Regions from separate parts of the Clostridioides sp. LIBA-2809 genome, predicted to be linked through region 2. Evidence: a T-box and tRNA genes for the amino acid it is inferred to sense, from the RefSeq annotation. Region 2 holds a T-box; the other holds one or more tRNA genes.
What was found. A T-box is a leader RNA that pairs with one kind of tRNA and senses whether it is charged. The one in region 2 lies ahead of serS (serine--tRNA ligase), so its partner is inferred to be a tRNA-Ser.
Positions count from the first base shown of each region.

Region 1 (3,438 bases), 840 kb from region 2:
CCAGAGATGATTACGCCTGTTGTAATTGGAAAGTTGGTTGGTGGAGTATTGGCAATTGCACTTGCTATGGTCATGACAAAAGACTTAACTTTAGAAGAAGAACAAAGTGTTAGAGTTAAGAAAGATGTTGTATGAAATGAGTAGTACTTAAACAGAATTTAAGTTACTTTAAATTAAAAAATCAAATGACTAAGAATATAATTAAATAGTTCAAAATAATAAAGTAGCATAAAACATTGAAGTAATTGAGAGTATTAAACTAATCTCAAAATAGTAACATAATAAAAAATATAAAGTATTATTTAGATATAAATGGAGCTAAATAAATAATTATTTGGCTCCTTAAGTTTAATTTATTATGCCAAGGAATTAAAAACCAATCATACAAACTAATTATCTGCTATGACTAAAGGTATTCCTCTCTGAGAAAATTCTATTATTATATCATGGTCTATATTAGAGGATGTAATAATAGTATCTATATGTTCTATAGGAGCTACTGATGCAAATGAATTTATACCAAACTTAGGAGGTTCAACAACCACTATAGATTTTCTAGACCTTTCAATCATTTTTTTTCGAACAAGTGCTTCTTCCAAATGATAGTCAGAAATACCATTTTCAAGAGTGATACCTCCAGCACCTAAAATAGCCTTATCAACATTAAATTGTTCAATAGCTGATAGTGTGAGTGGGCCAGAAAAAGAACCTTCAGTTTCTCTAAGATAACCACCAAGTACATATACTTTTATATTAGTATTCATAAGTTCATTTGCCACTAAAATTGAGTTGGTTATTACAGTTAAATTTTTTTTGTCTTTTAAATTTTTTGAAACTTCAAGAACAGTAGTTCCAGTATCCATAAAAATAGTATCATTTGTATTTATAAACTCACTGCATTTGATTGCAATTTGTTTTTTATCATTTGAGTTTATTTTTTTTCTTTTAACATAGTTGAGTTCTACACTACTTGCTATAACTGGTATAGCACCACCATAGACTCTTTTTAAAAGTCCAATACTCTCCATATGGGCTAAATCTCTTCGTGCTGTCTCTATTGATATGTCAAACATTTGAACTATGTCATTTATTTTAATTATATTATCTGATTCGAGAATACTTAAAATTTTCTCGTATCTTTCCTGTGGTAACATAGAATATCCTCCTTGGATTAATATTATTTTAGCTTTGAGCATAACTTATGATTAAGTCAGGATTTATGTATATTTGTTAATGTATGTATATTTATCAAATAATATTATAAGTATTATGCAAGATAATTTTACCATATTTGAAACTTACATTTAAGCAAAAAAGTAAAAATAGATATTTAATAATTCAAAATAACTTAAATTTTATAAAATAATTGACTAAAATATAATTTTATTATATAATTTACTAGTAAAGACAATCTGGAGAAGTACTCAAGTGGCTCAAGAGGATCCCCTGCTAAGGGATTAGGCTGGGTAACCGGTGCGAGGGTTCGAATCCCTCCTTCTCCGCCAATTATTAAAGGCTATTCTTGTTAAAGGTAGTCTTTTTGTAGTGTCTTTAATAAAAGTAATTTACTAAGCAGAACTAAAGAAAGGAGGGAATAGATGACAACTTTAATTTTTTTCATAGTGGGAATAGCATCTTTAGTGGTTGCTTTCGTTATTGATGGAGGACATATTGGAGCACTATTTGTGTTTTCATCAGCACTTGTTGTCTTTGGTGGGACTATAGGAGCTGTTGGAGCTTCAACGCCATTTCCCGTGTTTAAAAAATCTATAAAGATAATGTTGTTAGCTTTTAAAAATAAAAAACCTAACAACATAGAAAATATAATCTATTTTAAAGAAATTGCAATAAAAGCTAGAAAAGAGGGGCTTCTAAGCATTGATAAGGAAATAAATGACAATAATGATTTAGACCCTTTTATTAAAAAAGGGCTTGAACTTATGGTAGATGGAGTTGATGCAGCTACTATAAGAAATATCTTGGAATCACAGATACAGATAACATCAAAACGACATAAAGAGGGTATATCAATATTTGATTCAGCAGGGGGATTTGCACCTACACTGGGGATAATAGGTACCGTTATGGGATTAGTACATATTTTAGGTAATCTTTCGAGTAATCCAGATGCACTGGGTCCTCAAATATCCGTTGCATTTTTAGCTACATTATATGGTGTTGGTTCTGCCAATTTAATATGGATACCAGTAGCATCAAAACTTAAAGCTATAAACCAACAAGAAATAAATGAAAGACTTTTGGTGATAGAAGCAATATTATCTATACTTGAGGGGGATAATTCTAATTTAATGACAGAAAAATTAAAAATATTTTTAAATTCAAAAGAATTAATCGAACTTGAAGGAACAGATAGTAGAGCTGAATAATATAAAAGGATGGAATATTTATGTTACATGATGAAGATGAAAAAGAAGAAAACAATGAGCGATGGCTTTTAACTTATTCAGACCTCATAACACTACTTATGATTTTCTTTGTCATAATGTATTCTATGAGTAATGTTGATGCAGAGAAATATAAACAATTATCTGAATCTCTAAATTCTGCATTTGGTGATTCTTCTGGGGTTATTGAAGGTGGTAAGAGCCAAATGGAGCCAGTAGTTGAACCAGGAAGTAATAATTTAGATAGTTTACAAAATGCTGAGTTCAAAAAAGTTGGTGAGGAAATTCAGAAGTATTTAAATGAAAATGGTATGGCGAATTCAGTATCATTAAAAGCTCAGGATAGAGGATTAGTAATAAGTCTTAAAGATACCATACTATTTGATACTGGAAAAGCAGTTGTAAAGAATAATTCTAGAGATAAAATTATTCAAATAGGTAAGATGTTAAATGAAATGAATAGTTACATAAGGGTAGAAGGTCATACAGACAACATGTTTATAAAAAATTCTGAGTTTAAGTCAAATTGGGATTTATCAGTTATGAGAGCAACCAATGTTGTTCAACTTCTTATTGACAATGCAGGTATAGCACCAGATAAATTATCTGCTGTAGGATATGGCGAATTTAGACCAATAGCAGAAAATTCATCTCAAGATGGTATGTCAAAAAATAGACGAGTTGATATAGTCTTAGTTGATAGTAAATATGATAATGTAGAAAATGTTGGTGAAAATAAATAGTTAAACAAACTATCTCAAGGCAGAATTATTTCTAAAAAGAGATAGTTTTTTTATGTAAAAATTAAAAATAGATGAACAGTAAGTTACCTTTTTGGAAGAATATATGGTATCTTAAATATATAATGTTTAAACGATAAAAAACTCAATTTTAAAATTTTTATAGAGGGTGAGGAAACAAATGAGTAATAAGAATAAAAACACGAAGTATAAAGATAAAACAAGAGAAAGGTATAATAAAAAAGTTGATACTTTAAATAAAGAGAAGCTAAAGGAAACTAACAAAAAATCTA
Region 1 covers NZ_CP197004.1:859,506-862,943, forward strand. Annotated here, with positions in the region: gene ACTG44_RS04270 (ethanolamine utilization protein EutH) at 1-135, shown strand, start outside; gene ACTG44_RS04275 (DeoR/GlpR family DNA-binding transcription regulator) at 390-1,154, opposite strand; tRNA gene ACTG44_RS04280 (tRNA-Ser) at 1,415-1,505, shown strand; gene ACTG44_RS04285 (motility protein A) at 1,599-2,387, shown strand; gene ACTG44_RS04290 (flagellar motor protein MotB) at 2,408-3,148, shown strand; gene ACTG44_RS04295 (hypothetical protein) at 3,327-3,438, shown strand, end outside.
Region 1: it encodes a tRNA-Ser, which carries the amino acid that the T-box ahead of serS (serine--tRNA ligase) is inferred to sense. The anticodon was not compared.

Region 2 (3,438 bases):
AATAATAGCTACACCTCAAGGATATATAATATATAATCAACCATATTTTACAAAACAAATAAAATGTAAGAATCACAAGAACTCTAAAGAAATTTATGATGAATTAAAGATTATTGTAGATTTAGGTGGGATTGTAAAAGATGTCATTGTAAATCATCCAACATATGGTCAGATAACTGCAGAACTTAACATTTATTCTAAGATGGATATAGATAATTTCATGAAGAAGGTTGAGACAAATGAATTTAAGCAGTTATCAGTTCTGACAGAATGTAGTCATATTCATACAGTTGAGGCGCTAAAAGAAGAGACTATAGAAGCTATAACAAAAGAATTAGAGGACAGAGGAATATTATCATAAGGAGGAGTTAAATGAATTTTTTATCATTGGCTAAGACTGCTTCAACAAATAGTAATATAACTAAGAGAACTTTAGAAAATATGCTTAATAACTTTAGTGATAATATACCAAATATTATATATGCAATAATTGTATTTGTAATAGGTATCTATATATCTAAGATAGTAAGAAAGATGGTTTCAAAGTTTTTAATCAAATATGGAATGAGTAAAGGTGTAAATAATTTCATTGTATATGGAATATATATATCTATGCTATCTATTATATCATTGATAAGTTTGGGAATTATAGGAATACAAACTACTTCAGTTGTAGCTGTATTAGGAGCTGCTGGATTTAGTATAGGTTTAGCATTTAAAGAAATATTATCAAACCTAGGCTCAGGTATGATTATTTTATTTTTTAAGCCATTTAACATAGGTGATTATATTCAAGGTTCAGGTGTAGAAGGTACAGTTTCTGATATACAGATATTTAGTACTGTTCTAAAAACTCCAGATAATAAAACCATAATTATACCAAATTTTCAATTGACAAGTAATAATATAATTAATTACACACATCAAAATAAAAGAAGAATAGATTTTTCTTATAATATTTCCTATGATAGTGATATAGATGTAGTTAAGTCTATATTGAATGAAATTTTTACAAATGAAAAAAGAATATTAGATGACCCAAAACCTATAATAGGTTTAAACTCTATAGGAAATAATACCATGCAAATAGTTGCTAGACCATGGGTTAAAACTGATGATTACTGGGATGTATACTTTGATATAATGGAAAAAGTCAAAAATAAATTTGATGAAAATAATATAAAAGTTCCATTTGTTCCTTCTTCATTGTTATTTAATAATATAAGCAATTTAAATACAATGGATAAAAGATAGAATTTTAATTAAATAAAAAAAATGAATTTAATATAAAAAATTAAAGAAAATTCTAAAAAAATTTGAATAATAGTATTGAAAGATGTTAATATATATAATATAATGATTATCAAATAAAACAATTAGTTAAAAAGCGGTGAAGGAAAATAGTAAAAAACAGATTGTATTCAGAGAATGAGTGGATGGTGAGAACTCATTACAATGGTTTTTGAATCTACTCTAGAGCTTCTAGTTAAAGCTAGACGTTTACCTACGTTATAGGTCTGAGAGGATTATACACTTTAGTATAATCAATTAGGGTGGCAACGCGGATAAAAGATTTTCGTCCCTTTTATAGGGTAAACGGAGGTCTTTTTTTATTTCTCAAATTTGTTTAAACTAAAGGTTTATAGCTATAATACTTGTAAATTAATTGGAATTATAATTTAGATTATCAAAATTATTAGGAGGAATTAATATGTTAGATATTAAAAGAATAAGAGAAAATTTAGATGATATCAAGAAAGCTATGGATAGAAGAGGTGAAAAAGAATTTGACCTTGATGCTGTAGTGGAATTAGATAATAAAAGAAGAGAAATACTTCAAGAAGTTGAAGTTATGAAAAATGAATTAAATGTAAATTCTAAAAATATACCACAATTAATAAAAGAAGGAAAAGATGTAACAGAAGAAAAAGCAAGATTAAAAGAGTTATCAGACAAGATAAAAGGTATTGATGAAAAAGTAAAAGAAGTAGAAGCAAAAATGGAATACACATTGATGAGAATACCAAATGTTCCTCATCCTGAGGTACCACAAGGCGAAACAGATGAAGATAATGTTCAAGTAAGAACTTGGGGAGAACCTACTAAATTTGATTTCGAGCATAAAGCACATTGGGATATTGGTACTGGTCTAGGTATATTAGATTTTGAAAGAGCTGGAAAAATAACTGGTTCAAGGTTTACTCTATATAGAGGTCTAGGTGCTAGACTAGAAAGATCTTTAATGAATTTCTTTTTAAATACTCATACAGCTAAACATGGATATACAGAAGTTTTACCTCCATTTATGGCTAATAGAAATAGTTTTATAGGTACAGGTCAACTTCCTAAATTTGAAGAAGATATGTTTAAGATAGAAGGACTAGAGTATTTCTTAATACCAACAGCTGAAGTACCTGTTACTAATATACATGCTAATGAAATATTAGATGTCGCAGAACTTCCAATTAAATATTGTGCATATACTCCTTGTTTTAGATCTGAAGCAGGTTCAGCAGGAAGAGATACAAGAGGTTTAGTTAGACAACATCAATTTAATAAAGTTGAGTTAGTTAAATTTGTTAAACCAGAAGATTCTTATGATGAATTAGAATCATTAACTCATGATGCTGAAACTATGCTACAAATGTTAGGTCTTCCATATAGAGTTGTAAAAATATGTACAGGAGATTTAGGATTCACAGCTGCATTTAAATATGATTTAGAAGTTTGGATGCCAAGTTACAATAGATATGTAGAAATATCTTCTTGTTCAAACTTTGAAGACTTCCAAGCTAGAAGAGCTGGAATAAGATTTAAAAGAGATAAAAAATCAAAAGCAGAATATGTTCATACTTTAAATGGTTCTGGATTAGCTATAGGAAGATGTTTAGCTGCTATATTAGAAAATTATCAGCAAGCAGATGGTTCTGTAGTAGTTCCAGAAGAATTAAGACCTTATATGGGTGTTGATGTTATAAGATAATTCTATTTAATATCATATGTAGAAAGATATTTTAATATAAAAGATATACTATGAATGAACAATAAATTAAAAAGGCTATGAAATTATTAATATAATTATTAAATTTCATAGCTTTTTTATGTCAATTTATATAACAGAATGTTTATCATAAAATACTAAATATCTTTATAAATCAACACTTATGTAAATGAATAAAGATTATTTTAGAACTAATTTAAATAAAATATAGCTATATCTATTAATAATTAAATAAACAAAATAAAATTAAGTTGAATTATAAAATGAATTATGATAAGATAAGTTTGTTATAAGTTTTGGGAGGAATTATGGAAAGTTCATTTTATATGAAAGAAGCATTAAAGGAAGCATATAAAGCATATAATAAAAGAGAAACACCAATAGGTGCTATTATAGTTAAAGATAATGAAATAATAGCTAGAGCCCATAACCTTACA
Region 2 covers NZ_CP197004.1:21,470-24,907, forward strand. Annotated here, with positions in the region: gene ACTG44_RS00105 (3H domain-containing protein) at 1-361, shown strand, start outside; gene ACTG44_RS00110 (mechanosensitive ion channel family protein) at 373-1,254, shown strand; T-box leader at 1,382-1,587, shown strand; gene serS (serine--tRNA ligase) at 1,712-2,983, shown strand; gene ACTG44_RS00120 (nucleoside deaminase) at 3,310-3,438, shown strand, end outside.